One region of the Clostridium chromiireducens genome, then DNA from elsewhere that is predicted to be linked to it. Evidence: riboswitches for the same ligand, from Rfam matches in the RefSeq annotation. Region 1 holds a riboswitch; each other region holds the start of a gene.
The links. A riboswitch is a leader RNA that binds a small molecule or an ion and turns the genes downstream of it on or off. The one in region 1 is predicted to bind lysine.
Positions count from the first base shown of each region.

Region 2: it holds a riboswitch for lysine, as region 1 does, so the genes downstream of both, dapA (4-hydroxy-tetrahydrodipicolinate synthase) here and D2A34_RS05430 (amino acid permease) in region 1, are expected to answer to the same signal.
Region 3: it holds a riboswitch for lysine, as region 1 does, so the genes downstream of both, lysA (diaminopimelate decarboxylase) here and D2A34_RS05430 (amino acid permease) in region 1, are expected to answer to the same signal.

Region 1 is NZ_QXDJ01000002.1:29,714-40,563, reverse strand. It holds gene nadC (carboxylating nicotinate-nucleotide diphosphorylase) at 1-226, opposite strand, end outside; gene D2A34_RS05475 (L-aspartate oxidase) at 204-1,511, opposite strand; gene nadA (quinolinate synthase NadA) at 1,521-2,450, opposite strand; gene D2A34_RS05465 (PocR ligand-binding domain-containing protein) at 2,657-3,703, opposite strand; gene D2A34_RS05460 (GntR family transcriptional regulator) at 3,991-4,359, shown strand; gene D2A34_RS05455 (ABC transporter ATP-binding protein) at 4,434-5,138, shown strand; gene D2A34_RS05450 (ABC transporter permease) at 5,132-5,932, shown strand; gene D2A34_RS05445 (amino acid ABC transporter ATP-binding protein) at 6,009-6,773, opposite strand; gene D2A34_RS05440 (amino acid ABC transporter permease) at 6,773-7,579, opposite strand; gene D2A34_RS05435 (transporter substrate-binding domain-containing protein) at 7,680-8,513, opposite strand; lysine riboswitch at 8,829-9,003, shown strand; gene D2A34_RS05430 (amino acid permease) at 9,159-10,592, shown strand; gene D2A34_RS05425 (APC family permease) at 10,701-10,850, opposite strand, start outside.
Region 2 is NZ_QXDJ01000009.1:125,431-136,280, forward strand. It holds gene D2A34_RS24885 (sigma-54-dependent transcriptional regulator) at 1-787, shown strand, start outside; gene D2A34_RS24890 (PTS sugar transporter subunit IIA) at 1,014-1,439, shown strand; gene D2A34_RS24895 (mannose/fructose/sorbose PTS transporter subunit IIB) at 1,439-1,921, shown strand; gene D2A34_RS24900 (HDIG domain-containing metalloprotein) at 2,116-2,748, opposite strand; gene D2A34_RS24905 (P-II family nitrogen regulator) at 2,996-3,334, opposite strand; gene D2A34_RS24910 (ammonium transporter) at 3,475-4,716, opposite strand; gene D2A34_RS24915 (aminoglycoside phosphotransferase family protein) at 5,127-6,089, opposite strand; gene D2A34_RS24920 (SulP family inorganic anion transporter) at 6,260-7,915, opposite strand; gene dapA (4-hydroxy-tetrahydrodipicolinate synthase) at 8,194-9,069, opposite strand; lysine riboswitch at 9,224-9,390, opposite strand; rRNA gene rrf (5S ribosomal RNA) at 9,719-9,835, opposite strand; partial or broken rRNA gene D2A34_RS24935 (23S ribosomal RNA) at 9,971-10,850, opposite strand, start outside.
Region 3 is NZ_QXDJ01000001.1:1,184,756-1,195,605, reverse strand. It holds gene D2A34_RS04715 (methyl-accepting chemotaxis protein) at 1-1,095, shown strand, start outside; gene D2A34_RS04710 (DUF4097 family beta strand repeat-containing protein) at 1,334-2,260, opposite strand; gene D2A34_RS04705 (DUF1700 domain-containing protein) at 2,260-3,225, opposite strand; gene D2A34_RS04700 (beta/alpha barrel domain-containing protein) at 4,201-4,875, shown strand; lysine riboswitch at 5,050-5,218, shown strand; gene lysA (diaminopimelate decarboxylase) at 5,612-6,907, shown strand; gene lepB (signal peptidase I) at 7,338-7,892, shown strand; gene lepB (signal peptidase I) at 7,987-8,643, shown strand; gene D2A34_RS04680 (DUF3006 domain-containing protein) at 8,754-8,975, shown strand; gene ftsH (ATP-dependent zinc metalloprotease FtsH) at 9,039-10,850, shown strand, end outside.

The DNA.
Region 1 (10,850 bases):
ATACCTTATCACCATCATTTTTATAAATCTCTATCTCAACATTCCCCAATATATCAAATACTCTTCTAAATACTTCTAAACCTGCAACAATTCCATCTTCTTTGCATAATAGTTCAACTGTAGCAGTACTCTTTTCATCTATAATTGAATTTGTTGTTATATCTTCATTTGGTGCATCTTCGATAAGTGCATCCCGTATTATCTTATCTACAACTAAGTAGTTGATCATCTAACTTTCCTCCCCATTCCTGTATAACCCCTGTTACCAAATTTCTATTTTCATAGACCATTTCTTCTATGGATTTATTTAATTGTTCCACAGTAGAAACTTCTATTTCTTGTTTATCCACAGTACTGTTTATTAAATGTGCAGCCCTTCTGGAAAATACAAGCCCTTCAAGTAATGAATTACTTGCTAGTCTATTGGCACCATGTATTCCTGTGCAGCTTGTCTCTCCTACCGCATATAAATTTTTCATGGATGTTTGTGAGTTAATATTAACCTTTATTCCTCCCATAAAAAAGTGCTGAGCTGGAGATACTTTAATATACTCTTTTGTTATATTAGTTCCTCTTCTTAAACATTCCTCATAAATTGTTGAAAATCTATTCTTTATATAATCTTCACCTAAAAATCTTATATCTAAGTATACATATGGTGTCTCAGTTTCTTTTATTTGTTCATAAACAGCTTTTGAAACCACGTCTCTAGGTAAAAGTTCGTTTACAAATCTCTTACTATTAATATTAGTTAAGATTCCGCCTTCCCCTCTTAAGGATTCTGATATTAAAAATCTTCTTTCATTTCTTCCTTCTTCATAAAATGCTGTCGGATGAATTTGAATGTAATTAACATCCTTAAGTTCTATGTTGTGTTTTATTGCTGTTGCAATTCCATCTCCGGTTAATATTTTTTGATTTGTTGAGTTATTAAATAATCCACCTATTCCCCCAGTGGCAAGCACTACAGTTTTTGCATAAACATTTATCTGCTCGTTCTCTTTAATTAATATAGCCCCAATACATTTATTATCTTTTTCTATAATATCTACAAAAAAAGTATCTTCATAGACATGTATATTATCTTTTTGCTTTATTTTTTCAATTAGAATTTTTGCTGTACTTTCTCCTGTATTGTCTTTAGTATGAACTATTCTACTTATAGAATGAGCACCTTCTTTTGTGAAATTAAGACTACCATCTTCATTCCTATCAAATTCAAGTCCCATTTCTATCAAATTATTTATGTTATATACAGATTCAGCTGCTAAAACATTAACAGCTTCCAAATCATTTTCATACTTACCTGCTTTTAAAGTATCACTAACAAATAAAGGTATATCGTCTATACCTTTAGCCATAGATATTCCACCTTGCGCTAAATAAGTATTGCTGCAATTTAACTTATCTTTACATACAATTAAAATATTTAAATCGTCCCTTAAATTTAACCCACAATAAAGACCTGACACTCCTGAACCTACTATTAATACATCAACAAACCTGTTCATTGTTATTACCTAAATGTCTTTCGCATCTTCAGATGCTAATATGTGCATATTTTCCAATGATTTCAAAGCTTTTTTTCTAATATCTTCATTTAAAATCATTTCATTTTTTCCATTCAATAGAGCATCATATAAATTTTCAAGAGTTGTCTTTTTCATATCCTGGCAACATATTTTATCTCCAGGGATAAAGAAATCTTTATTAGGATTTTTCTTTTTCAATTCATGTAAAATTCCTTCTTCTGTTGCTATAATAAATTCATTTCCATCATTTTTAGTTGCATAATCTATAATTCCACTTGTACTTCCTACATAATCAGCAATATCTCTAATTTCTTTTGTACACTCTGGATGCACCAATACTTTCGCACCTTTGTGTTTTTCTTTTTCTTTTAATATATCTTCTCTGCTTATTTTATTATGACATCTGCAAAAACCATCCCATAATATAAATTCTTTTTCAGGAAAGAACTCCGAAATATATTCACCTAAATTTCTATCTGGTAAAAACATTATTTGTTTACTAGGTACATTTTTTAATATCTTTAGTGCACTTGAAGATGTTACAGCTAAATCACAATGTGCTTTTACATTAGCTGTCGAATTTATGTAGCATACAACATAAGCTTCTGGATACTTTTCCTTTAATTCTAATAAGGCCTTACCACTAGCCATATCTGCCATAGAACATCCTGCACTCGCACATGGCATCAGAACAGTTTTATGCGGCGATAGTATCTTCGCACTTTCTGCCATAAATCTAACTCCACAAAACATTATAGTTTCTTCGGTGCAATCTCTAGCTACTTCACTTAAATAATAAGAATCCCCCACATAATCTGCTAATTCTTGTACAAATCCTGGCTGGTAATAATGAGCAAGAATAACCGCATTCTTTTCTTTTTTCAATTTTAATATTTCTTTAACTAAATCTGCCCCCATATTTACACTTCTTTCTTTTATTATTTACAGGTGTATATACACCTGTAAATATAATTATATCACATAATTTCTCCTATTCAATAACAATGATAATAAACATATAATAGAACAAGGCAATATCTACTTTTTATCCAGCTAAAGTTCTTTAATGCCCTCGTGCAATAAAAAAGTTACTTTCAAATAATATTGAAAGTAACTACATATTATTATCTTAAATTTTCCATCATATTACTTAATTGATCTACAATATATACAGAATCCTGAATATTTAGTGTTACTGCTTCCATAGCTTTTGCTTGTTCCTTAGTTGTATCAAGAGTTATTTTAGAATTTTTGATAGTCCCTTGAACTGATTCCTGAATCTTAATTGTTAAATCAGAAATACTCTTTGCTGTTTCTTTTGAATTCTCCGCTAAATTTTTTATCTCTTTTGCAACAACCGAGAATCCCTTTCCTACTTCACCAGCACGTGCGGCTTCAATTGATGCATTAAGCCCTAACATTTTTGTTTGAGCTGCAAGGCTCTTTATAGAATCAAGTATTGCATTAATCTTTTCAGTAATCTCTCCTACTTGACTTATTTCACCATTTAATTCCTCTTGCTGAGATGTAATATTAGTTGCAGAAGCTGAAAGTTCTTCTATTGTAGCAGATACCTGCATAAAATTATTGCTTAATTTTTTCGTTAAAATATCTAAATTTAATTCATTATGACCATTTTTAGCAAGGGAGTTTACAACTAAAAACAATACACTTGCTGCTGCTTCAATATGTTTCATATCTACCCTGCCAACTTCATTAGCTGCGCTAACAAATGAATTAGGATCAACATTTATTTCTTTAGCTATTTGGATAACATTACTTTCTTTAGGGGCTTCGGTTAACATTTGCCCTCCTAGAACAGTTCCAATTAGTCTTCCTTCTATAATTATTGGTGCGGCAAAATCTACTAATCCAGCGTGACATAAACCTACATAAGGTTTTCCGGTTCTTGCTGCTTCTTCTCCCATCCTCTTATGAGATGCTGCACATCTATCATCTCCAATTTTAGTTGAATGAACGAATTTATCACAAAAAGTGGTATAAGAACTTGGATTAGTTACCGGATTCCCATCTTTATCTACAGTTACGCTCGCGCAATTCATAGCGAAAGCAAAATCATCCTGAAACTTCTGCAATAACTTAATATCAATTATATCTTTTATTTCCAAAGCCTCCATATCAAGTTCATTATTCTCTAATAATTTTATCATGAAAATCCCCCTCATTTTTTGTCTGTAAATAGACTTACGGTTATGCAAATATCAAAATGTCTAGAAATCTATGCTAAATTATAACATTTCTCTATAAATATCGACTTATTTCCATTCTACTTAAGATTTATTTTTTATAATTTATATGATTATTAACGGAATATATAAAATATTTTCTTTTAAAAATATTTTAATTTGTATATTGACATAAAATAACTGTCATTGTATTATTGTATTAACAACCTAGTACAGTAACACAATGATAAAATTTATGAAGGAGTGAGACTATGTCATGGAATTTTAATGACGATAGACCAATTTACGTGCAGCTTATGGAACAAATTCAACTTAGAATAGTTTCAGGCATATATAAGGCGGGGGATAAATTACCCTCAGTTAGAGAGATGGCAGCTGATGCAGCTGTAAATCCTAATACAATGCAAAAAGCATTAACTGAATTAGAACGAACAGGTTTAGTATTTAGTCAAAGAACAAGTGGTAGATTCATTACGGAGGATATTAGTATGATAAAAGATATAAGAAACGGTTTAGCAAAAGAGCAAATCGAAAAATTTCTCTTCAATATGGAGAAAATAGGTTATACAAAACAAGAGACAATACAACTTATAGAAGTTATATCAAAGGAGATGAAATAATGAGTAATGTTGACAATAAAATCTTGTATAATTCTAATGAAACTGATACAATCTCTGCTTATAAAAATGACAGCCTGGATAATAGCCCTATTTTAGAATGTAAAAATTTATTTAAAACTTATGCTAATGCTGAAGCCTTAAAAGGTATAAATTTAACAGTTAATCGAGGAAGAATTGTTGGGCTTTTAGGACCTAATGGCAGCGGGAAAAGTACGCTTATAAAACTTGCAAATGGCCTTTTAACTCCATCAAGTGGAGAAATTCTAATAGCAGGAAATAAACCTGGTGTAGAAACAAAAAAGATTGTATCTTACTTACCAGAAAGAACTTATCTAAATGATTGGATGAAAGTTTCTGATATTATTAATTTCTTTAAAGATTTTTATGATAATTTCAATCCTGAGAGAGCATATAACATGTTGGCAAAATTAAATATCAATCCTAATGATAAATTAAAAACTATGTCAAAAGGAACAAAAGAGAAAGTTCAACTCATCTTGGTTATGAGTAGAGAGGCAGATTTATATTTACTAGATGAGCCTATAGCAGGTGTAGATCCAGCAGCTAGAGATTATATTTTAAATACAATCATAACTAATTATAACGAAAATGCTACTATTATTATCTCTACTCATCTTATTTCGGATATTGAAAGAATATTAGATGATGTAGTATTCATTTCTTATGGAAATATATTCTTAACTAAAAGTGTTGATGAAATTAGAGAAAGTGAAGGAAAGAGCGTTGATGCTCTATTTAGGGAGGTATTTAGATGTTAGGAAAATTGATGAAATATGAGATAAAAGCTACTGGTAGAATACTAATACCACTTTATATAGCATTATTAGCCTTTGCCATTATAAATAAAATCTTTATTGGAACTGGTTTTTCAAATAAACTTGACGGCTTTGGTGGAATACCATTTATTCTAAGTATCTTTGGATATGGCTGTACTATGGCTGCTGTGTTTATAGTAACTTTTTTTGTAGTAATACAAAGATTTTATAAGAACCTACTTGGAGATGAAGGATATTTAATGAATACTCTTCCTGTAACTACTATTACCAATATTATAAGCAAACTTTCAATTGCGACTTTTTGGAATATAATAAGCGGGATCATCGCAGTGCTTTCAATAATCATCATGGCATTTGATCCTAGTGGATTTGCCAGATTCTTTTCTGAACTTTCTCATGGCTTTTCAGAAGCTTATACGGAGTTTGGAGGACAAATTTTTATTGTAATACTTGAAGGTCTTATTGCTATCTTGGTTCAATTCATTAAATTTATTACTATGATTTATGCATCAATATCAATTGGTCACTTATTTAGCAAGCATAGAATTCTTTCAGCTTTTGGCGCTTTCATAGTATTAAATTTAATTACAACAGCAATTTCATCAATTGTAGGCATCACTTTTTCATTAAGTAATTGGAATCCATTTAATAATATTCACTCTTTCGGTCCAGTTCATTTACTTTTAATAGGTGTAATTATTATTAACTTAATATTCTTTGCTGCCTATTTTATAATAACTCACTATATATTGAAGAATAAATTAAACTTAGAATAGGTAAATTGATTAGTAAATCCATTGAAAAATAAAAAACTCCCGACTATAGATATTAAATCATTGTCGGGAGTTAATTTTAATTGTCCATAAATCTTGATAAGAATTCGCGAGTACGCTTATTTTTAGGATTATTAAATATAACTTTAGGGGTGTCATCTTCAACAATAACTCCCTTTTCCATAAATACTGTTCTAGTAGATACATCTCTTGCAAATGCCATTTCGTGGGTTACTATAATCATAGTCATCCCTTCACTTGCAAGTTCACGCATAACTGCTAAAACTTCTCCTACCATTTCTGGGTCTAGAGCACTAGTTGGCTCATCAAATAACAAGACTTCCGGCTCCATAGCAAGTGCACGAGCGATTGCTACTCTTTGCTTTTGCCCTCCAGAAAGTTGATGAGGCTTTGCATTTATGTATGGGGCCATTCCCACCTTTTTCAAATACTTCATTGCAATATTATTTGCATAATCCTTGTCTTTCTTTAATACTTTAGTAACTCCAATCATGCAGTTATCAAGTACTGTCATATTACTAAATAAATTAAACTGTTGGAATACCATTCCAACTTTTGCCCTGTAGCTAGTTATTTCTTTACGTTTACTTAATATATTCTCTTTGTCATGTAATATTTCACCTGAAGTAGGGGTCTCTAGCATATTGATACATCTAAGAAGGGTTGATTTTCCTGATCCTGATGCTCCAATAATACAAACTACATCTCCTTGATTTATTTTAAAATCAATATCTTTTAAAACTTCGTTATTTCCAAAAGTTTTTCCTAAATGGTTGATTTCTAATATAGGAGAATTGCCATTCACATTTTCGATAGCTTCCATTATTGTTTCCCTCCCTTGATTTTAATAGTTGAACTATTTTCAGTAATTTCTCCTGACATATAATCACTTGTTACTAATTTATAGCTATCCGGCCCGTCCATTTTCTTCTCTATAAAACGTAATAAGCGAGAAACAGCCAAATTCATAACAAAATAAATTACACATATTATAAAGAATACTTCAAAGTATTTGTAATAAGCACCTGCAGCTGACTTACCTGCGAAGTATAGCTCTGTTACAGATATTACGTTCAATACAGATGTATCCTTAATATTGATAATTAGGTTATTACCTATTTGAGGCATAATATTCCTCAATGTTTGAGGAAGTACTATATATAGCATAGTTTGAAAATGTGTCATTCCAATTGCCTTTGCACCCTCGGTCTGCCCCGGATCAATTGACGCTATACCACCACGAACAGTCTCTGCCATATATGCTCCTGTATTAATTGAAACAACTAACAATCCTGCTGCCAATGGAGACATATCAATGCCGAATACCTCCATAGCACCATAAAATATAACCATAGATTGTACAATCATTGGTGTGCCTCTAAAGAATTCTACATAAGCGGTCAATATCCATTGCACACCTTTTAAAAGACCACTTTTAATTTTATTAGCTTCAGGATTTACCTCAATAGTTCTTACTATACCTACCAAAAAACCAATAATACACCCGGCTATCGTACCAATCACAGCAATTAAAAGTGTATATAATGCTCCTTGTATAAATAAAGTGCCATACTGTTGTAAAAGATACCAAACCCATTGAAAAAATCCCTCTGGTAAATTTGATGTCATATTATTTTCCACCTCACCAAAAATATATTTTACCATTTGAAATATCTAATTAAAAAAGGAGGCTAATACATATAAACCTCCTCTTTATTTATTATTAGTATTATTTTGATAATGGTTGAACTTTTATAGCCTCTTCCATCATTTTATTACGTTCTTCTTCTGAAATTTCTGAAAGTGCTTTATTTATCTTGTCAGTTAATTCTTTGTTTCCTTTTTTAATCGCAATTCCCATGTTAACATCTTCATCAGAAGCTTTAAATCCTTTATCACCTTGTAAATCAAGCATAACTAAATCTGGATTCGAGTAAGCTGCTGCCATAGCTGTTGGCTTATCTACTGCAACAACATTTACCTTTCCTGATGAAAGTGCAACTATTAATGATGGAACTGTATCCATAGCAGGCTGAATATTAGCATCTGGAATTTGCTTTAACATGTCATACCAAACTGTATTTAATTGAGATGTACAAATTGCTCCCTTTAAATCTGCAATGCTTTTTGCATTTTCATAAGCAGTACCTTTCTTAGTAAGAGCCACAATATTAGCTTTATAGTATGGATCAGAAAAATCTACAGTTTGCAAACGTTCAGCTGTGATACTTTGACCTGCTATTGAGACATCAATTTTTCCTGAATTTACTCCCGGAACTAATCCATCCCATTCCATTTTATTTATTTCGACTGTGTAACCTATTTTGTCAGCAATTTTTTTAGCCATCATAACATCATAACCATTGGCATATTCATTGCTTCCTTTAATTTTAACTGCTCCATTAGCATCATCTGTTTGTGTATAATTGAATGGCGCATATGCAGCTTCCATTCCTACACGTAGCACTTTTTCATTACTTGCATTCTTAGAACCACAACCTGCTAATACACCAACAGTTGCAACACATAAGACCCCAGCAATTATTTTTTTTAATCTTTTCATAATGTATCCCCCTATATTTAATTTTCTAAAAAAATAAGTCAACCTTCCTTAATAAAGTTGACCCCATTGTCAATAACAAGCATTTCTATACTGAATTATACTCGCAGCCTATATCGTTGTCAATTAAAATACTTTTGGTTGATTTTACTAAGCATTTGTTAAAATATTCATCAATACATTAATAATATATCAACTAAACCGCTTTGTTCTTATTTCAGTAAAAGTGATATATTTTTAATTTTTATATTAAAAAATTAAAAATATTGACATAACTCCAGTTATATTAGATAATTATATGTGAAATAATAGATAGATAACTAAGATAGAGGCGCGAAATTTAAAAGTAGTATTGCGGAGGTAAGCTTGATGATGTGATACGAAAGGATCTTTCGCCGAAGTAAATAGTTAATTGCTTTAATACTATTTGCTGGGCTTATGTAAAATATGCATAAGACTGTCACGAATTATTTTGTGGAGAGCTATTTTCAATGTAATTATACGATGGTTTATAATATTTTTTATAGAATATATAATTTTCGTATTTATGTCATGAGTATGCTCTCATGGCTTTTTTTATTTTTATAATGTTTATATTATCTTAGTTGCTTACCTATGGAATTATAAAACCATACTGGAGGAGAAAAAATGGGTGAACAAAATAACGAATTAAAAAGAAGCTTAAAAGCAAGACATTTGAATATGATTGCTATAGGCGGATCTATCGGTACTGGTATATTTCTTGCTATGGGTGATACTTTACATCAGGCTGGACCTGGTGGTGCACTTGTAGCTTATGCATTAGTCGGAATAATGGTGTATTTTTTAATGACAAGCTTAGGGGAGATGGCAACTCATATGCCTATTCCAGGATCTTTTAGTTCCTATGCTAATAAATTTATTGATCCTGCACTTGGGTTTGCACTTGGATGGAATTATTGGTATAACTGGGCAATAACAATAGCAGCTGAAATGGTTGCTGGTTCTTTGTTGATGAAATACTGGTTCCCAAATGTAAACGCGCTATATTGGAGTATATTGTTTTTAGCAATTATAGTAGGATTAAACATTTTATCATCAAAAGCATATGGTGAATCAGAATACTGGTTTGCTGGAATTAAAGTTGTTACTGTTCTTGTATTTATTGTAATTGGTGTTTTAATGATCGTAGGAATAATGGGCGGAGAACAAATAGGATTCCATAACTTCACTCTAGAAGATGGGCCTTTCCATGGAGGAATTACGTCTATATTCTCTATATTCTTAATCGCTGGTTTTTCATTCCAAGGTACAGAACTTATAGGAATTGCTGCTGGTGAGAGTGAAGATTCTGAGAAAAATATACCTAAAGCTATAAAATCAATATTTTGGAGAATATTAATATTTTACTTAGGAACAATAATTGTTTTAGGCGCAATAATACCATTTACTGAAGCTAGTCTTGATACCAGCCCATTTACAATGGTATTTGAAAGAGCTGGTATAGCAGGTGCTGCTTCATTGATAAATGCGATTATATTAACTTCTGTATTATCTGCTGGTAATTCTGGTATGTATGCATCAAGTAGAATGCTTTATGCGATGGCTAAAGAAGGTATGGCACCTAAAGTTTTTGCTAAAACAAATGAAAGAGGCGTGCCTGTAAATGCTGTACTTTTAACTACATTAATTGCTTCTGCCTGCTTTTTAACAGGTTTATATGCAGAAAGTACCGTTTACGTTTGGTTAGTTGCGGCATCTGGTCTTGCTGGATTTATTGCCTGGGTAGGGATAGCAATATGTCATTACAGATTTAGAAAAGCATATGTTCACCAAGGTAAAGACTTAAATGACTTAAAATATAAGGCTAGCTTATATCCATTTGGTCCTATATTAGCATTATTAATGTGTATTATTATAATAATAGGTCAAGGATATTCATATATTACTCCTGAGGCGATTGATTGGAATGGATTAATTGCAGCATATATAGGCCTTCCTTTATTTATAATATTATACATAGGTTATAAGGTTAAATACAAAACTAAAGTTATTCCTTTAGATGATGTTGACGTAAGTTATTCTAATAAAAAATCTGCATAAATATATAATTTTTGTATGTGTATATATCCAAGCAAAAATTATATTCCATAATAACAAAAAAATGAGAGTACCAAAATAGCTTTGGTTACTCTCATTTTTTTATATAGGCTATTCATTAATTATATAAGGTACGGTAATAATTACTACATTTCTCATCTTTAATATAGCTCTTCGAAGTAGAATCGATGTTTGATTATGGAGAGCTTGATGCCACCATTTATGTATAATAAATTGAGGCATTACTACTGTTATAACTTC
Region 2 (10,850 bases), on a different contig from region 1:
TGTTAGAAAATGTTCATTATGTGATACAGATTTAAATTCCGTGTACTCATATTTAATTACTGATTTCAGAGGATATACAAATAAGGTAGTAACAGATGAAAATCCAAGCGCTGATGGTGTTATCGTTACAATTTGTTCTACTGGTAAAGGCGCTGCTATTAAACTTAAGGAACTAATTCAAGATATAGTTGATAATATAACTTCGAGTGAAATTAATATTATTGCTATTGGTTTAAAAAACTTAAGTAAATCTATCACTCATATATCAAAAAATAATAAGATTATTGCACTAATTGGAGTATCAAACCCTAATATGGAAATTCCATTTATATCATTAGAAAATTTGATTGATGGTTCAGGCGAAAAATTACTAAAAAGTTTAATAGAAGGAAAGACTATTATTGATACTAATAACAAAACAGAAAATCAAATAGTTCTTAAAAATCTTTGTAAACAAAGTCTTAGAGAACTTATAACTTTCCTAAATCCCGAAAAAATATGTTCATTATTAGAAGACTTCGTTATAAGCATTGAGGAATCTCTATCCATAAATTATGAAAATCCTGTAAAACTACGAATTATGCTACATGTTGCTTGTGCTTTAGAGAGAATGATTTTGAATGATGGACTGGTGTATAGAGAGTCTACTGATACACTTGATCAGAATATTTTGTATGCTCTAAAGAAAGCCAGCTCAATATTTAAGAATTCATTGTCTATATCATTAACTGATGATGAACTGTATTACATGATCGATATACTAAATGATTATCAATACTTAATTTAGCTTTTATTTAGTATCAAATTATGTATTATATCAATTAAAAGTATATCATTTTCTACACATAGTGTATTAATAAATATCTATAGTGTATCATCTTTTATATTTATATTTACTTAATACTACTAAAACTGTATCTTAATAATACTTTGTATTTCTGATACACTATGTTGGTACGCTAATTGCTATGTATATTAGTATCTGAACAATAAGTAGAAAGGGTGATACGGTAGTGATCGCATTAATTATAAGCACTCATGGTAAATTCTCAGAAGAACTGGTTAAATCATCTGAGATGATTTTTGGTTCTCAAACAAATATAGGTACTGTTACATTTAAACCTGGTGAAGGTACAGATAACTTAATAGCAAAATACACCAACCTTATAGATAATGAGTTAGATTGTAAGGACGGAGTTTTATTTATGGTAGACCTCTTCGGTGGAAGTCCATTCAATGCAGCTAGTGTTCTAACATTGAATAATGACAATATTGAGATTGTATCAGGTGTCAACCTTCCAATGTTATTAGAAGTATTTAGCAGTAGAGACTTTTCAAGTCTTCCTGAATTAGCATCAATAGCACAAAATGCTGGTAAAGATGCTATAAAACAATTAATAAAACAAATAAACACAAATTCTGAAGAGGATGATTTATAATGAAAATCACATTAGCAAGAATTGATGACAGGTTAATACACGGGCAAATAGTTACAGTTTGGTCGAAGGAAACAAAATGTCAAAGAATTATCGTATGTAACGATGATGTAGCAAAAGATGAAATAAGAAAAACTTTATTAACTCAAGTTGCACCTCCTGGGATTCAATCTCATGTAGTTGATATTCACAAAGCAGTTAGAGTTATTAATAACCCTAACTATGAAAATGATGTTGTTATGCTTCTTTTTACTAATCCAACTGACGTTCTTAGATTAGTTGAAGCTGGAATAGATATTAAATCTGTTAATATCGGAGGAATGTCTTTCAAAGAAGGTAAAACTCAAGTAACTGGAGCTATTTCATTGAATGATCAAGATATAAAATCTTTCAGAGAATTGAATGATAAAAATATAGAATTAGAAATAAGAAAAGTTGCTTCTGATTCAAAAGCCTTTATTATGCCTTTAATTGAAAAAATGTAATTTTTATTGTTCTTATTTTCATAATCTCATGTACATTAATTCTTGGCATTCTATTCTACTGGTTAGTCTGGTTAGCATAGCATCTAAGAAGTAAACAAAGACAAATAAGACTTATAGCATTAAACTAATATGTATATATTTAAGTAGACTATCTTTTGGAATAATTTTAGATAGTCTCTTTTTATTATAAAAATCTATACAGTTTGTTTATTAAAATTGCTTATCTTTTCTTTAAATTTGTCTATTTGAATAAATGTATCATTAATTTCTTGTTTATCTAAGCCGCTCCTGCCTAATCTATCAGAAAGCGACACTAATACAATCTCATTAATTTCTACATCGTCTAGCATATCACCTATATTTTGAAACTTCATATTTTTAGTTACAAATAAGCTTTGCATATGCCATCCTACTAGTCCTTTAACTTCATTTATAAAATTCTCTTCCTCATTAAAGTATTCTAAAAATTTTCTTGCCATATCAGCGCCTACAATATCATGATCATAAGAAGTTAATCTACCTTTTCTGATCTTGGTAGTTGGTTTCTTACCAATGTCGTGTAGTAAAAGTGCCCACATAAATGCTCTTTTGTTTTTACTCTTATCTCTTCTTTTAGCACCTTCATCCACTACCATCATTGTATGAATAAATACATTTCCCTCTGGATGAAATTTAGGATTTTGATCAACTTCTTGCAGTTCTTTTATCATCGAGAATGGATATTTATCAAGTAATTTAGCATCTAATGCCTCCTGTATATAATTAGAAGGCTTATCATCATTAAGCAAATGCTTTTCTATGTCTAAAAAAATCTCTTTATCATTCATAGCATACTCCTATTTAATATTTCTTTAATATTGAAATAAATTTATTATTATATTAAAAATTTTAATTTAACATTAGTATATCTATTATTTTAATAATTAAACATTTTAACACATTCATATTAAAATAGAGAACGACTTATTGTTAAATTTCACTAATTAAATCATTATTAGTTATCATAACAATAAATTGCTCTCTATTAATATATTATATAATTTATGAAAGTATGGATTTTTGCATATAATATTCTTATAGTGCTGTATTTCCTCTTTCACCAGTTCTTATTCTTACGCATTCTGCAATATCAACAACAAATATCTTTCCGTCTCCAACTTCCCCTGTTCTAGCTATTGATGTAATTAATTCAATAACATCTTCCACTTTATCATCTTCTACTGCTATTTTAACTTCTATTTTAGGTAAAACATTAGTTGTTATTTCTGTACCTCTATGATACTCCTTCCAACCACGTTGTTGACCACATCCCATAACTTGACTTATAGTTACACCATTTATATTGTTATTCTTTAATGCATCTTTAATTTCTTCAAGTTTTGAAGGTCTTATAATCGCTTCTACTCTTTTCATAATATATTTCCTCCCTAATTATCTGCATGATATATATTTTTAGAAATGTATATCTGAAATTATACCACAAATCTCTTCAATCTAGTTATCTATTAATATATTGATGCAGTATTATTTAGTGCTATTATAGCATTTATATCCTAGTCTAATCCATTGAATGCTGGATAAGCAGTTTCACCATGTTCAGCTACATCAAGACCATCAGCCTCTTCTGAACCTTCAACTCTAATAGTCATAAATAATTTCATAACTTTTATGATAATAAATGTCATGACTGCTGCAAAAATAACTGTTATTACTATACCCTCTATTTGAGCAATTAATAGATTAATATCCCCAAAGAAAAGACCATTCCATTTTGCTACAGAGTTAATTGCTGTTTGTCCAAATAATCCAGTTGCGATTCCTCCCCAGATTCCACCAATTCCGTGGCATCCAAAAGCGTCTAACGCATCATCATATCCGAATTTTGCTTTTACTACGCTCATGAAGAAGAAGCATATTGGAGAAACTATTGCACCTATTACAATTGATGACCAAAGTGGAACAAATCCTGCTGCTGGTGTAATTGCAACTAGTCCTACAACTGCGCCTGTCGCTGCTCCTAGTATTGTTGGTTTACCATGTTTTATTTTTTCAATAAACATCCATGAAAGTAATGCTGCTGCTGCTGCAGTATTTGTTGTCATGAAAGCATGTACAGCAAGTGGACCAGCATTTAATGCACTACCAGCATTAAATCCAAACCATCCGAACCAAAGTAATGCTGCTCCAAGAACTACAAAAGGAATATTGTGTGGTTTATATGACATCATTCCATAACCACGTCTCTTACCTAGCATTATACATGCTACAAGTCCTGAAACTCCTGAACTTATATGAACTACATCTCCACCTGCGAAGTCTACTGCTCCTAAAGAACCGATTATTCCGCCACCCCATACCATGTGAGCTAGTGGATAATATACTAAAAGTGACCATAATCCTATAAAAATAAATAGTGCTGAAAATTTCATTCTTCCTACTAAAGATCCAGTTATAAGTGCTGGAGTAATTATTGCGAACATCATTTGAAATGCTGCAAAAAGTTCATGTGGTATAGTAGGTGCAAGTGCTGAAGGATCTGCCCCAACTCCATTGAATAGGAAGAAATTTAGTCCACCTATTACTCCACCAATATCATCGCCGAATGATAATGAATAACCTATTAAAACCCACATTATTGATGCTAGTCCACAAATAAAGAATGAAGACATCAGTGTATTTAAAACATTTTTTCTACGCACCATTCCTCCATAGAAGAATGCAAGCCCCGGTGTCATTAAAAGTACAAGTGCTGAACAAATTAATAAGAAACTGCTATCGCCAAAATTAATTTCCATAAAAAATCCCCCTTAAAATCAATAATTTCTTGAATAATAATAATCCTTTTTTTGAAATTTCTTTAAATTATTCAAATAATTGTAATCAAGAAGTAATTGAGCTCTAATACTTCTACAAGTTATCTTTGTAAATTAATTTACTTAATTTATTACGACATCGTAATTCTAAATAAAAAAACGGTGCTTGTAAAACATACCTTTTCTTTGTACGTTTCACAAACACCGTTGTTTATATTTTTTAGTATATTCTCTTAATATAAATTTGTCAATATATTTTTAAAAAATTATATTGATTGTTATTTTTTTTTCATTACCTTATAATGACATAATTTTAGACATCCTATATTACAATTTTCATTTATATTAATCAAACTGGTAAGACATTATATTATATTTTATTCTTAATCTTATTAGCTTGATAATAGAGTTATATTATTGATTAATATATCTTTTATATTTGAATATTTGTTTGGCATATTGCCTTCTCCATTTATTAATTGAATCAGATTTGCTAGATCTCGAAGTTTACTTATCTCATACCAATCATTTGTAAGCTTATAACTAGAAATTTTATTATATTCTTCTTCAAAAACTTTTATCATATCTTTACTAAAATACTCTTCATATCTAAAAAACTGTCCGATATCTGCTAAAGGATGTCCAGCCATTGCAAATTCCCAATCTATAACTCCACCTAGTTTATTATCCTTAATCAAAATATTTGTTCCTTGAAAATCTCCATGAACTAACCTAATATCATTATCTAGTTTATTTAGTATATGACCATTTTTATTCACTATGTATAAAATTTTATGCACTAAATCTTTTCCTAGACGCTCTTTAGCTTTACTACCCATGAATTTTTCGTACCATAGTATTAAAGGTGGTAATTCATTTACGACTTTCAGATTTTCATCTAAAAAACCTGCCTTCTCAAATTTATAGCTATGTATTTGTGCTAAAAACTGTGCAACATCCTTAATAAAATTATTTTCTATACTATAGCCTTCGCTTATTGCTTTACCTATTGTCTTTCCTTGCATGTATTCATAAATTGCATATTCCCTATTTTGTATAATCTCATTGTTCCCAACCTTGTAAATAGTAGCAACATTAACTAACTTATCTTCTTTTAATTTAGCTAATAATTTAATTTCTTTCTTATAATTTTGCTCTTTTGAAAAAAATATCTTTAGAATATATTTTTTCTCTGGTATATTTGTATCTACGATATAGTTGGTCGTTCTGCAGCCTTCATTTATCGGAATTACATTAGTAATATAATCATTCTCTAGTATACCTTCAAGCAATTCCCCAATTATATTATTATCAATTTTCAGAAACGGAAATGTTCGCTCCCATCCATATTCCATAAGCATACCTCATCTACTGCATATAATTTTTATCGAGTCTAATTATAATATATTTTACTACATATGTGTAAATACTAAGTATTTAAGATTAGAAGCATATATTAAGAATCAATGATAGTTAAGTATATTATTTCCCCGGTAATATCTAATAAGTTATGTCAACTACTATTCTACGATGCTTCCAAATGTTTCACATAGTCAAACGCTTTTTCTATTGCTTCTGTCTTAGTTTCATAGATATTTATCTCACCAATCTTAACCACAAATCCCATCTTGCTTAACACCTTCATTGGTTGATCTTGTACATGAGTTAAACAAAGCCTTATATCTAGACTTTTGCAATGTTTTAATAATTTAGTTAGCGCATCTATTCCCGAAGCATCCACTGCATGAGTATGGCGCATATCTAAAATGACAACTTCAATAGAAGCCTCAAGTCCTTTCATTTTAGAAATAAATTCTTGTACTACTCCGAAGAATATTGGACCATTGACTTGGTAAACATGTATCTTTCCACCTGCTTTTTCTAATACATTTGATATACTGTCATCAAAAACGCCTTCATCAACTAAGTTCCTTATTTCAGTAGTATCAGAGACTCTCTTCATAAATAAAAACATAGTCATAATCATTCCAATTCCTATTGCAACTACTAAATCAAATACAACTGTACATGCAAATGTTACTAATAATACAATCACATCGCTCTTAGGCGCTTTTAATAATGCTTTGAATACTCTCCATTCACTCATGTTATAGGATACTATTATAAGTATGGCTGCTAGTACAGTCATTGGTATCATTTTAGCTAATGGCATTAGCGCTAGCATAGTCATTAATAACACAACTGCATGAACCATTCCTGCTATTGGACTTTTCCCATTTGACTTTACATTCGCTGCAGTTCTTGCTATAGCTCCTGTCGCTGGTATTCCCCCAAATAATCCACTCGTAATATTAGCTATTCCTTGAGCAACAAGTTCCATATTAGAATCATGCTGATCGGATATCATGCCATCCGCTACTGTTGCCGATAATAATGATTCTAACGCCGCTAGAATAGCAATTGTCATAGCTGGCGCAAATAATTTATTTATTATATACATGTTCATATTTGGAAATACAGGTGTTGGCATAGTTGATGAGATTTCTTGGAACCTACTTCCTATAGTTTCTACTGGAATACTAAAAACTTTTACAATAATAGTTATTATAATTAATGCAATCATAGATCCTGGTATTGTTTTATTAACCTTAGGCCATATTGCCATTATTGCTACAGCTCCTACTCCCAGTATTAGTGACCATACATTAATGGATTCTATATTGGTAAAATAAAATTGCCACTTTTCAAAAAATTCTGCTGGCACATTATCAATATGTAATCCGAGAAAATCCTTAATTTGTGTGGACATAAGTGTTACTGCTATACCAGCAGTAAAACCTATAGTTATTGTTTGTGGTATGTACTTAATTAATGAACCAAATCTTAATAATCCCATTATAACTAAAATTATTCCTGCCATTACCGTTGCAGTAATAAGCCCATTCAATCCGTATTCTTGAATAATTGAGTAAATTATAATTACAAATGCCCCTGTAGGGCCACCTATTTGAACTTTGCTGCCTCCTAAAAATGATATTATAAACCCTGCTAATATTGCCGTTACAATCCCCTTATCTGGAGATACCCCTGATGATATTCCAAGAGCTATTGACAATGGCAATGCTATTACAGCAACAATAAATCCAGCTATTACGTCTTTCATAACTTGCCCTCTTGTAATTTCCTTACTCTTGATCATAGAAAAAAACCTAGGCATCATTTTAAATCACTTCCTTGTTAATTTTTTCACTCTTTATATTACTCCTAATTTGTATAGTAGTCAAAAAATACGTTTACAATTCTTATCTTCTCTATAATCCTTATAGATATTATTCATAATAGTTAATAATAAAAGAGGAAGCAATTACTACTTCCTCTCTCCTGACCTTTTATAAATACTAAGAATATATTTTATAATCTTCACAATGCTATCTTCTTGTCCTTATTGATATTAATTTTCTACTTTCTTTAATCATTCCTAATAATTATATCTCTATATTATAATGCTATATTTTCCAACATCTTATCTAATTTATCTTGAAGTTTCTTTGTAACATTTACTAATGGAAGTCTAACTTCATCAGAATCTATTAAACCTATCTTATTTAGGCAATACTTTAGTGGTGTAGGATTAGGTTCTGAAAATAGAAGAGGTATCATGCCATGTATCAGCTTCCATTTATCCAATGCTTCTTGATGATTATTCTCTTTTACTAAATTATATATATCTATAAATTCCTTAGTTCTTAAATGAGCTGAAGCCATTATTCCTCCCTGTCCACCAAGCGCAAGTGTTGTATAAAAATACGCATCCTCTCCTGTCAAAATTGAAAAATCTTTTGGTGGATTTAATAATAATTCTGTTGTTTGCTTCATATTTCCGCAGCAATCTTTTATACCGATTATATTCTTTAGCTGTGATAATATCTGTACAGTATCATTCTCAATATTAGTTCCAGTCCTATACGGTATATTATATAGTATGATATCTAAGTTAGTTGATTCTGATAAAGCTTTAAAATGTTCGTAAATGCCTCTTTGATCGGGTCTTGAATAATATGGTGCTACAGATAGTATGCCATCTACGCTATGCTTTTCTACTATCTTCGACATTTTAACTACTTCACTTGTATTATTTCCTCCCAATCCTACATACACCGGCACCCTATTATTATTATACTCAATAGTCTTTTCTAATACTTTCTCGTACTCACACGTAAGAATGGTAGGTGATTCTCCAGTTGTTGCTAGTGGAATAATTCCATTTGCACCTTCTTTAATATAATGATTGATCATTCTTTCGTAAGATTTAAAATCTACCTTTCCATCCTTAAATGGTGTTATTAATGGTACTAGTACCCCTTCTACTTTCATTAATCTGCCAACTCCTAAAAATTATTTTGTTAAATAAGAAAACCCGTTAGTAATTTATACCAACGGGTAGAGTTAATCGCATAAAACTTGTACAAAACTAAATTATAATAATATTAGAACTTCCATTGTAATACTATCATCTATAGTTTTATCAAATCCTTGTAGCTCTCCACTTTCGTGACAGTTATACATATATTCTATGCATAACCAGAAATAAATCTTTGCATAATTCAAATCTTCGGCCATAATACCTTTTCTCATCAATCACCGTTTGCCAACTCACGATGAGTACTCTTTATTACTGGCGCCTCTACCTTAGGTTTTCGTTATTAAATTACTCCAATTATATCACTTAAATAATTATTTGTAAATGATATACCATCTACTACACATTAATCAAAGTTCTCAAAGGATTTTTACTTTGTATAAGATGAGAATTTTAGGAATCTACAAGTATTTTGATGTAATTATTATATAAACATGTCAATTTAAAAATATCCACATTAATAAGAAATAATCCACATGCATATTACAATACATTGTGGATTATTTCTTATTTTTCTCTACCCAAATATTTATTTATATAGTAATCATAAGAACTTTTTTACTGTAAATAAAAAAGATAGTCATTACAACTATCTTTTAAGTTACCTCGCAACGTCCTACTCTGCCACACAATCGCCCGTGCAGTACCATCGGCGCTATAGACCTTAACTTTCCTGTTCGGAATGGGAAGGAGTGTTACCTCTATGCCATCATCACGAGATGCTTGTTCATTCCAAATCTATGATTTGGTCTAATGAACTGTACTCCTCAACTACGTTGAGTGAGCTTCCTTTGAAAGCTTTGTTCTTTCAAAATTGCACATAGTATTTTTAATGTATTACAACTTGATTATTTATTGGTCAAGCCCTCGACCTATTAGTATCAGTCAGCTAAATATGTTACCATACTTACACCTCTGACCTATCAACCTTGTAGTCTTCAAGGGGTCTTACTAGCTTACGCTATGGGAAATCTAATCTTGAGGTGGGCTTCACACTTAGATGCTTTCAGCGTTTATCCCTTCCCGACTTAGCTACCCAGCTATGCTTCTGGCGAAACAACTGGTACACCATAGGTCAGTCCATCCCGGTCCTCTCGTACTAAGGACAGCTCCTCTCAAATTTCCTACGCCCGCGACGGATAGGGACCGAACTGTCTCACGACGTTCTGAACCCAGCTCGCGTGCCGCTTTAATGGGCGAACAGCCCAACCCTTGGGACCTACTTCAGCCCCAGGATGCGACGAGCCGACATCGAGGTGCCAAACCTCCCCGTCGATGTGAACTCTTGGGGGAGATCAGCCTGTTATCCCCGAGGTAGCTTTTATCCGTTGAGCGATGGCCCTCCCACGAGGTACCACCGGATCACTAAGCCCGACTTTCGTCCCTGCTCCACTTGTAGGTGTCGCAGTCAGGCTCCCTTCTGCCTTTGCACTCTTCGAACGATTTCCGACCGTTCTGAGGGAACCTTTGGGCGCCTCCGTTACATTTTAGGAGGCGACCGCCCCAGTCAAACTGCCCACCTAACAATGTCCTGTCACCAGTTTCATGGCATCCAGTTAGAACTTCAATACTATCAGGGTGGTATCCCAACAACGACTCCACTAAGGCTGACGCCCTAGTTTCCCAGTCTCCCACCTATCCTGTACAGACAATACCGAAATTCAATGCTAAGCTACAGTAAAGCTCTACGGGGTCTTTCCGTCCAATCGCGGGTAGCGAGCATCTTCACTCGCAC
Region 3 (10,850 bases), on a different contig from region 1:
ATTTTTACAACAATAGGATTCATAATAGCACCACTGCATAAAATAAGGCATTTGGCTGAGAGAATGAGTAAATTAGATATATCAACCAATATTACTATTTCTAGAAAAGACGAATTTGCATATATTGGACTAGCTTTAAATAAGGCTCAAGATAATTTAAGAGAAATGATTCAGTTATGTGCAGATAATGCGACTAACGTGTCTGCATTAAGTGAAGAGGCATCTGCTACAGTTCAAGAAATATCAGCAAGCCTTGAGCATATTAATTTAGAATTTGAAAGGATTGATTCTAGCACTCAGGAAAATAGTAGCAATGTTGAAGAAATATATGCATCAATTCAACAGGTGACTGCCAATATGGAAGTGTTAGCATCAAAGGCTGAAACGGGGAATGAAAATTCAAATAATATAAAAGAAAGAGCTAAGAATATAGAAGAAAATAGTCAGAAGGCAATTGAAAATACAAGGATCGTATATCACAATAAAGAAGAATACATAAAGAAAGCAATTGAAGAATCAAAAGTAGTTGAAGAAATAAAGGTGATGGCAGATTCAATAGCAAGTATTTCAGAACAGACAAATCTTCTAGCATTAAATGCAGCAATTGAGGCGGCAAGAGCAGGAGAATCAGGAAAAGGGTTCGCGGTAGTCGCAGAGGAAGTAAGAAAGCTTGCAGAAGAATCATCTTCATCAGTAGTTACAATTCAGAATACAATAGAAAGAGTAGAAAAGGCATTTAGAAATCTTTCTGAGAATAGCAAGGAAATGCTAACATTTATTAAAACGAATGTTAAAGATGATTTGGAAGGGTATGGAGGTGTTGCAGTCCAATATACTGAAGATGGGGAGTTTATAAGCCAAATGTCAAAGCAAATTGCCGAAATGTCTGAACATGTAAATGCATCAATCGAACAAGTAAGTGCGGCTATATCAAACACAGCTAAGAATTCAGAAACAGTTTCAAGCAGCACTCACAGCATACAACAAGGCATAGATGATACGTCTATAGCTATGAAACAAGTAGTAGAAACAATATCAAGAGAAGCTATAAAGGCTGAAGAATTAAGTAGCATCATTTCAAAATTCAAATTATAGTATAGAGATCCAATACATAACTTGCCGAAATAAGTAACATATTGTGTTGCATCGAATAAAGAACTGAAGGTATTTCTTCAATAAAAGTTGTTCCATTTGTGCTAGTCCTTAGCTTGCCTAAGGAACAAGCATAGATGGTGCAACTTTTATTGGTAGAAATACTCAGTTCTTTTTTCTAGCAACCGAGTAACAGAGTAACTTCTCTTTCGGCTGGTATACGTATATTTTAGAACAAGATTTAGTTTATATTTAAATCTCCACTTACGGTATTGACGTTAATAAGAGAGCTCTCGTCACCAGATGAAAGGCTATTGCTATGTGAATTTAGATCCCCAGAAACTGTTTCGTAATTAACTTTATAACCTGAAATCTTTGGGAGTAACAAATTTACGGAGCCTGATTGAGTACTTAGTGATACATTATTTAGAGAATTCACAAACCTTAAATCAATATCTCCAGAGGAAGTAGAACCATTTAAAATTCCAAGTGTACCTTCGCCGTGTATATCTCCGGAAGATGAAGTTAATTTTGTTTCTGCTAAAGCTGTCATACCATTAAAATTAATACTTCCACTAGAGTTATTTAGGCTTAAATAATTTAAGTTGGAATTTACAGTATTTATTTCACCACTAGCTGTAGTAAGATTCAAAGTATCTATAGATAAATTAGAAACATCTATATCTCCACTGCTTGTAATAATTTTTAAAGTTGATTTATCCTTAAGTTTGTTAGGAATGCTTACTGAAATACTAGCATTGCTTGGGGTATCGTATCTCGTGCCTAAGGTTATTTTATTTTCGATTTCTGTTTCAGATAAATCATTAGATATAGTGTTATAACTTTTTATTTGAACTTTTAAGCTGTCACCATCATAACTTATTACCTTGATATCTTGAGAATTTAAGTTGAAATTAATCTCGTTAATATTATCATTGATTGTGTAATCTTTTGAAACATAAGAAGCATTAAAATCAAAGTTAAAGCCTGATAAATTTATATCATATTTAAAAGAATTAGGATTTACATGAAGTTCATCAGCATAATCAGAAAGTTTATATCCACTTTGGACCAAAACAATGCATCCTGAGGTATAAAAAGTAATGGATAAAATAAATAATACAAGTATAAATATCTTCATATTAGTAGAAATAAACTTTTTTTTCATTAAAGTGCACCTCCTTTTCCTTTGATTACATTATAGATTTTAATAAATATTTGTATAAAAAATTTACCAAGATAATAAAATAAAAGTGCTAAAAGCATTGACAGACAAATTGAGCCTAACGAGAAGAGAACTATAACAGGATATGGAAAATTAGCAACAAAAGCAGGTATATTAGGCAACCCAATAAAGCTTGTAAAGGTACCACCTACCAATACCCCAATGCTGGCGATAAAAATACTTATAGCTGCTCCCAAAATTCCAATAACAAAACCAATGGCTCCAGTTATAACTGGGAAGAAAATTATTAAAGTTAGAATTGCAATACAAAACTTTAATAGTGCATTTACATTGGAGTGTGGTGATCTATTATTAAAAACATTATTAGTAAAATTATTGGAATTATTTTTGCTATTATAATCATAGTTTGAGTTATTGCAATTATTATAACTCAAATCATTGTCAACACTAAAATTCTTATCTGCCTTATATGAAGCAGCAGATTGAGAATTGAATTCTTTATTATCAGATGATATAGTAGAACTATGAAGTCTATAAAAATCGTCATCTAAATTAGCATTTTCATGAGAATCATTTATATTTAAGTCTTTTAGTTCAACATTATTTTTCAAATCATTTTCATTATTAGTAGCGTTATTATTGAAATTATCGCTTGTAATATTATTATTAACAGTTATAGAATTATAAGAAGTTTCAGTGGTTGCTTGATTAGTGTAATCATTAATAGAGCATTCTAAATTAGAATATATATTTAAATTATCATTTCTATATTTATTGACAATAGAATTAGGGTCACCTAATTCATGTACTATTTCTTCTTCAGTTTTTCTAGCAGCTAGTCCAAGCGTAAAATTATGATCATAATAGGATATAATTTCCTGTAATTTTATTTCAGGAATTTCTTTTAGTCCATCCATTAGTATGTTAAAAAATTCATTTTGCGTCATTAAATAAACCTCCTTTATTAAAATCTTTTTCTTGATTAAAAGTATATGATAGGAATGAATAGACTACAATACAGTACACCATTGTTTAATGTTTTATTAAGGTATTATATTAGAAGTTAACAAACTATTAAGGAATTATTAAGGTTTAATAAAAAGATTTACACAAAAGTTTAAAATTAGTTTCAATAATACTAAAATCTGTGAATAAGATTGTGGACAAACTGTATAAATATTAGAGAAAAATATGTGGTAAAGCCTGTAAAATAAAGGGTTTGTTTATAGTGTTGATAAGCCTATGTTATCTGTGGATAAGTCGAGTGGAAAAAAATAAGACAAATGGTAAGTTCTTTAAATAATTATTGAATTCCAATAGTATCATAAAGTAAATAATTATGTTATTTAAACTCATTTAATAGCAAAATTACACAAAATTTCTGTTGAGAATGTTGAAAAATAGGCTTATTTAGCTATATCGAGAGGATTTTGCAGAAAAGTTTTACTAGCATTTTTGCCTTAAAAGAATTTATAATATATTGTTATAAACAATATACACACATCTGTGGATAAAAAGTGTGGATAATGTGGACAAACAGTAAATATAAATTTAACTTTAAGGAAAATGATAAAATAGTATAATAATAGTATAGAATTAAAAGAATATAGTCTATAAGTAGAGAGACTTTAGGATACTATTCTTATTAGGATACACTAATACATTTTCATAGGATGCTTAAATGAAGGATAAGTTATCTGCCATGGCCTATAAAACGCTATTAAAAATAGGATTACTTTAAGGTTAATGAATATGGTGAATACATATAAGATTATGTTTTGCTGATAAAGAGATTTTATGAGAGAGATATGAGTTACTGTAAAAATATTAAATTTAAATTATATAAGAGTGTATGATTTAAAATTATTATAAGTTGAATTGTAATTATTAAGTTTAATGATTATGGGGAGGGGATAGGATCTATGACAAGTAAAGAAGCTAAGTTTGTTCCGCAAATAAAAGGTACACTTAGAAATCATGTGATTGAAGTTCCAACGGTTATAAGAAATTGTGGTGGAATTAAGATTTTTGGAAAGAGAATAAAATCATTGTTATTTAGTACTGATGTTGCATTAATAAGGAATAGTAACGCTGATGCTATTATTGCGGTTTATCCATTTACACCACAGCCAGTGATTACACAAGCACTTGTGATGGCAGCAGATGTTCCTGTATTTTGTGGCGTAGGAGGAGGAATAACTCAAGGGAAGAGAGTAGTAAATTTAGCAATGGATGCAGAATTTAAGGGGGCCATGGGGGTAGTTGTAAATGCTCCAACAAGTAATGAAGTAGTAAGAAAAATTAGGGCCACCATAGATATACCGGTAATAGTAACTGTTATTTCGGAAGATGAAGATATTTCTAAGAGAATTGAAGCCGGTGCGACTATATTGAATGTTTCTGGTGGTAAAAAAACAGCTGAAATAGTTCGAAACATCAGAAAAATTTTTCCAGAGTTTCCGATAATAGCGACTGGAGGACCAACTGATGAATCAATTATTGAGACTATTCAGGCTGGGGCTAATGCTATAACATTTACTCCACCATCTTCAGCAAGCATTATGTGCAATCTTATGGATAATTATAGAAAAGAATAGAAAATATAATCCTACACTTGATGTATGAATAATAAAAAAAATGTTGATTTAAGTAAAATTTATGGTATCATATTTGTAACAGTTTAATAATATGATATTATAGTCATTAGAAGTCTAAAGAACCTATGGGTAGATAAGAAGTCTACTATTTAGATAGAATATAAATATAATATGACCTGGGGTAGAGGTGCTTTAATAAAGAGTAGGTATAAGTAGTTGGCAAACGATGATTTATGCTGAAAGGTATTACGGCCGAAGGAATAACTTATTATGCGGTAATTTATTTCTGGGGATTCATAAAATATGTGAATAACTGTCACGAAAGTGTTGAGCTACAAGGTGCATTTTAATTAACAATTTAAAATAATAATTTTGATTGTTCTATATTTGGAAAAATATTTAATAATTTAATTTTATAAATTGATAATTAATGAAATTAATATGCATACAAATTTAGCGTAATCTACCACTCGTCACAGACATATTCTGTGGCGTTTGTTTTTTGGGCAAAAATCATAATAAAACCAAAGAAGTAGGTAATTTCTTTTCGTGGAAAACATAAAAACTATCGTATAGATTTTTTTTATAATATTATTAAAGGGAGCTTAATGGCTTTCGATAACTGTTGCTTTTTAATCGCAGGATGAATAGAGGATACATGCCTTTATTATCACGGCTAGATTATTTAAAGATAAATAACTTGATAATAAGTATAATTAATTTGGGGGTTAGGCAAATGAAATTGTTTGGAACAATGAAAGAACAGGACAATCAATTAGTAATTGGGGGAGTTAGTTCTAAAGATTTAGTAAAAGAATATGGAAGTCCTTTATATGTATTCGATGAAGATTTGATAAGAGAATATTGTAGAGATTATAGAAATCATTTTAAATGCGAAGAAAACAATAATAGAGTAGCGTTTGCCGGAAAGGCATTTTTGACACTGCAAATGTGCAAGTTGCTAAAAGAAGAAAAAATGCATTTAGATGTTGTTTCAGGAGGAGAGTTATACACAGCTCATAAAGCAGGATTTCCACTTGAAAAAGTAATGTTTCACGGAAATAATAAGACATTAGATGAAATTCAGTTAGGTGTTAAATTAGGTGTAGGTAATTTTGTAGTAGATAATTGCTATGAAATGGAAATGCTAAATAATATAGCTAAGGAATATAATAAAGTACAGGATATTTATTTGAGAATAACACCAGGAATTGAGGCTCATACTCATGAGTATATAAAAACTGGACAAATAGATTCCAAATTTGGATTTGCACCAGTAGGTACAGTTATAGAAGATGCTATTAAGAAGGCTATAAGTCTGGAAAGTATAAATCTTGCAGGAATACATTGTCATATAGGTTCACAAATCTTTGATTTAGAACCATATGCAGATGCTGTGGAAATAATGCTAGAGCTTGTAAGAAACACCAAAGACAACCTTGGTTACTTAATAAAAGAAGTAGATTTTGGAGGCGGTTTTGGTGTATACTATACTAAGGATGATGAACCTAAGACTACTGAGGAATATTGCAAAACGATAATTAATAAAGTTGATGAAGTTTGTGCTAGAACTGGTCAAGAAAGACCAATTCTTACAATAGAACCTGGAAGAAGTATCGTAGCTAATGCAGGACTTACATTATATACTGTGGGATCAATCAAAGAGATTCCAGGTATTAGAACGTATGTATCAGTAGATGGAGGAATGACAGATAATATACGACCAGCCCTATATAATGCAGAGTATGAATGTATTCTTGCTAATAAGGTTTCTGAGGTTTCAGAAGAAACTGTGACCATATCAGGGAAGTGCTGTGAATCAGGAGATATATTATTAGAAAATGTTAAACTTCCACAAGTTGAAAGCGGCGATATTTTAGCAATAATGACTACGGGTGCCTATGGATATTCAATGTCAAGCAATTACAATAAGATACCGAAGCCATCAGTAGTAATGGTTAAGGATAATGAAGCAAGGCTAATTTGCAAGAGAGAATCCTATGAAGATCTATTAAAAAATGATATAGAGTAAATAAGTCTTTTACAAACTTATTTTTAAAAGGTTCCACATTGAATTATTATTCAATGTTGGTTTAAGGCATACTTTTAATGAATGCGCTTTTATTGATATTCTTTCCCAAGATTATAAATAGATAGAAGAGATATGCACTAATTTTTTGGATTAGTGCATATTTTTATTACAAAGTTATTTAAGAAAACTGAGTCTTGACACTAAAGTGTTTTTTTAATAAGGCAAAGTAAGACAAAGTAAAAATAAATATTAATGATAGTAAATCGTATAAAAGTTAACAACTTATAAATATTTTATTGAGAAAATTATGGTATACTAAAATGGTGTTGAAAAATAAAGCATAAAAATTACTAATAACACAGATAAGGTGAAATATTAATCATAGGAAAGTATATAATTATTATTAATTATATGATATGGAGGCAATACTGTGGCAGAAAATAATGAAGATGAAGATTTGAAGCGCAAAAAACTTAGAAAAAAGTCAATAATAAAGGAATGGATAATCGATATAGCTGTTATTGCTTGTATAGGATTTTTAGTTTATCGTTTTGTAGGTTATGGTGTTTGGATTACAAGTGGATCCATGATACCAACATTGGAAGTTAAAGATAGGCTTATTGTAACTAGGGTTTATAGTCCAGAGAGTTTAAAAGAAGGAGATATAGTATTATTTAAAAATGATGAATTTAAAGGAGATATATTAATAAAAAGATTAATAGGACTTCCAGGTGATAAGATAGAAATCAAAGAAGGTGTTGTTTTTAGAAATGGCGAAAGGCTTCAAGAAGACTATGTAATAAATAATAATATATCTAATGGAGTTTTTGAGGTGCCAAAGAACAAGTACTTTTTTCTAGGTGATAATAGAGCACACTCTGATGATTCAAGATATTGGAATAATCCGTATGTAGATGAATCATATATAGTAGGAAAGGCTAGAATGAAATATTATCCAATAAAAGACTTTGAGATCTATAAATAATATATTAGTTATAAAATTTAAAATAAAATCGTAAATAATATTAACCTAATATGTAATTTTAGATAAAGCAATCTTGATAAAAGGGAGAGTATTGATGAAAGAAAATGATAATGCAATGGATTCAAATGATACTAGTAATAGTTATGATGATGTTGCTAGTACAACAGATGTTGATAAGTCTGAAGATAACAATAAGAATGATAGTCCATTAGAAAAAGGGTTCCTGGTATTTTTTACAGCAAAAGGCGGTTTCTTTAGAGAATGGGTAATTCCAATATTAGCAGCCATAGGAATAGCATTATTAATAAATAAGTTTTTAGTTTATAATGTTTATATACCTAGTGAATCAATGGTACCGACTCTAAATGTTGGTGATAAGTTAATGGTAACTAGAGTTTATGATACGAGTAAAATCCAAAGAGGAGATATCATTGTATTTTATTCGGAAGAGCTCGATGAGATACTTATAAAAAGAGCAATAGGACTTCCAGGAGATCATATTGTAATACATAATGGTATAGTTAATATAAATGGGGAGGATATTAAAGAAGATTATGTAAAAAATAATGAAAAGCTCAATAAGGTACTCGAATTTGACGTACCTGAAAATAAATTTTTCTTTTTAGGTGATAATAGGAGTCGTTCAAATGATGCTAGAAGATGGATTAATCCATATATAGATGCATCTAACATCCAAGGGAAAGCTAGAATTAAATTTTATCCATTTAAAGATTTTGGAAGGTTAACTTAATAGATATTTCTAGGAGTCTTAATATAATTTATTTAGGTGCTTAATTAAGGAAACTCGGTTCACATTCCCTAAGCTTGGAATTAATTTATAAAGTGAAAAGAGGATGTTAAATGGATGAAAAGTATATAATAGATAGAGTAGAGGGTAATTATGCAATAGTCGAAAAAGAAAATGGAGATATGCATAAAATATCTCTAAGCAGCATTAAAGGCGGCTTTAAAGAAGGAGATATTTTAATTAATAAAAATGAATATTTTGAAGTAGATGAAAATTTCACATTAACTCGAAAAAAGCAGATAGATGAAAGTATGAAAGATATGTGGGAAGAGTGATCTAATCTATGAATATTATTAATAACAAAGAATATTAAATGAAAATTAAGGGAAGGTGATTAGATGCAGAATAATAATAACGGAAATAACAAAAAGAATAATAAAAATAAGAATTCTATTACTGTAGCAATTACTTATTTTCTAATAGCTTTTGCATTTTTAATGGCATTCAATTATGCCAGGGATACAGCTACGACAAAGGAAATCAATTATAATGAATTCATAAAATTATTAGATGAAAAACAAATTTCAAAAGTCACCATAACTAGTGATAATTTATTAATAACACCAAGTGAAAATAACACTGAATATAAAGGAAAGACTTTATACACAGCAAATGTAAATGATGAGACGTTAATAACAAAGTTAAATGCGGCTGGAGTAGATTTTACAGGAAAAAATCCTAAAGAAACTCCTATCATGAATTTTGTGCTTACTTGGATACTGCCTATGGTACTTATTTTCTTCATGTGGAGATTCCTATTTTCTAAAATGGGAGGCGGCGGAGGCGGTGTCATGGGCATCGGTAAGAATAACGCCAAAGTTTATATGGAAAGTGAGATAAAAGTAACATTTGATGACGTTGCAGGTCAAGAAGAAGCTAAGGAATCTTTAAAAGAAGTAATAGATTTCTTAAATGGCCCTGGTAAATACACAGAGATTGGTGCTAAATTACCTAAAGGTGTTTTACTTGTAGGACCTCCAGGAACAGGAAAAACGTTAATCGCGAAGGCTGTAGCAGGAGAAGCTAAAGTGCCATTCTTCTCACTCTCGGGTTCAAGCTTTGTTGAAATGTTTGTTGGAGTTGGAGCTTCAAGGGTAAGAGAATTATTTAAAGATGCAGTTGCAAAGTCGCCATGTATTATATTTATAGATGAAATTGATGCAATTGGTAAAAGCAGAGATAATCAAATGCAAAGTAATGATGAAAGAGAACAAACTTTAAATCAATTACTTTCTGAAATGGATGGATTTGATTCATCTAAAGGTATAGTTATACTTGGAGCTACAAATAGACCAGAGATACTTGATAAAGCATTACTTAGACCAGGTAGATTTGACAGAAGAGTTATAGTTGATAGACCAGACTTTAAGGGAAGAGAAGCTATACTTCATGTCCATGCTAAAAACGTAATGTTAGGTCCTGATGTAGACTTATCTGAGATAGCTAAAAGCACTCCAGGTGCTGTTGGAGCTGACCTTGCAAATATTATTAATGAAGGTGCTTTAAGAGCCGTAAGAAGAAGAAGAAAAACTGTTCTTCAAGAAGATTTAAGAGAAGCAGTTGAGGTAATAATTGCTGGAAAAGAAAAGAAAGATAGAATCTTATCACCAAAGGAAAGAGAAGTTGTTGCTTTCCATGAAGTAGGTCATGCACTTGTGGCTGCTTTACTTAAAGGTGCAGATCCAGTACATAAAATAACAATAGTTCCTAGAACTATGGGAGCATTAGGTTATACTATGCAGCTGCCAGAGGAAGAAAAATACTTAACCTCTAGAGAGGATATGATAAATCAAATAACTGTAATGTTAGGTGGTAGATCAGCTGAAGAAGAAGTATTTGATTTAGTTTCCACAGGAGCTTCAAATGATATAGAGAGAGCTACTGGGCAAGCTAGAAGTATGGTTTCAGTCTACGGTATGAGTGAAAGATTTGACATGATGGCTTTAGAATCAATACAAAATAGATATTTAGATGGTAGAGCTGTTAGAAACTGTAGTGAAGAAACATCAACTCTTTTAGATGAGGAAACATTAAGAATCATAAAAACTGCTCATCAGAATGCAAGAAAAATCTTGAGAGAAAATAGAGACTTATTAGATAAGATTTCAGAAGTTCTTTTAGAAAAAGAAACAATCTTTGGAGAAGAATTC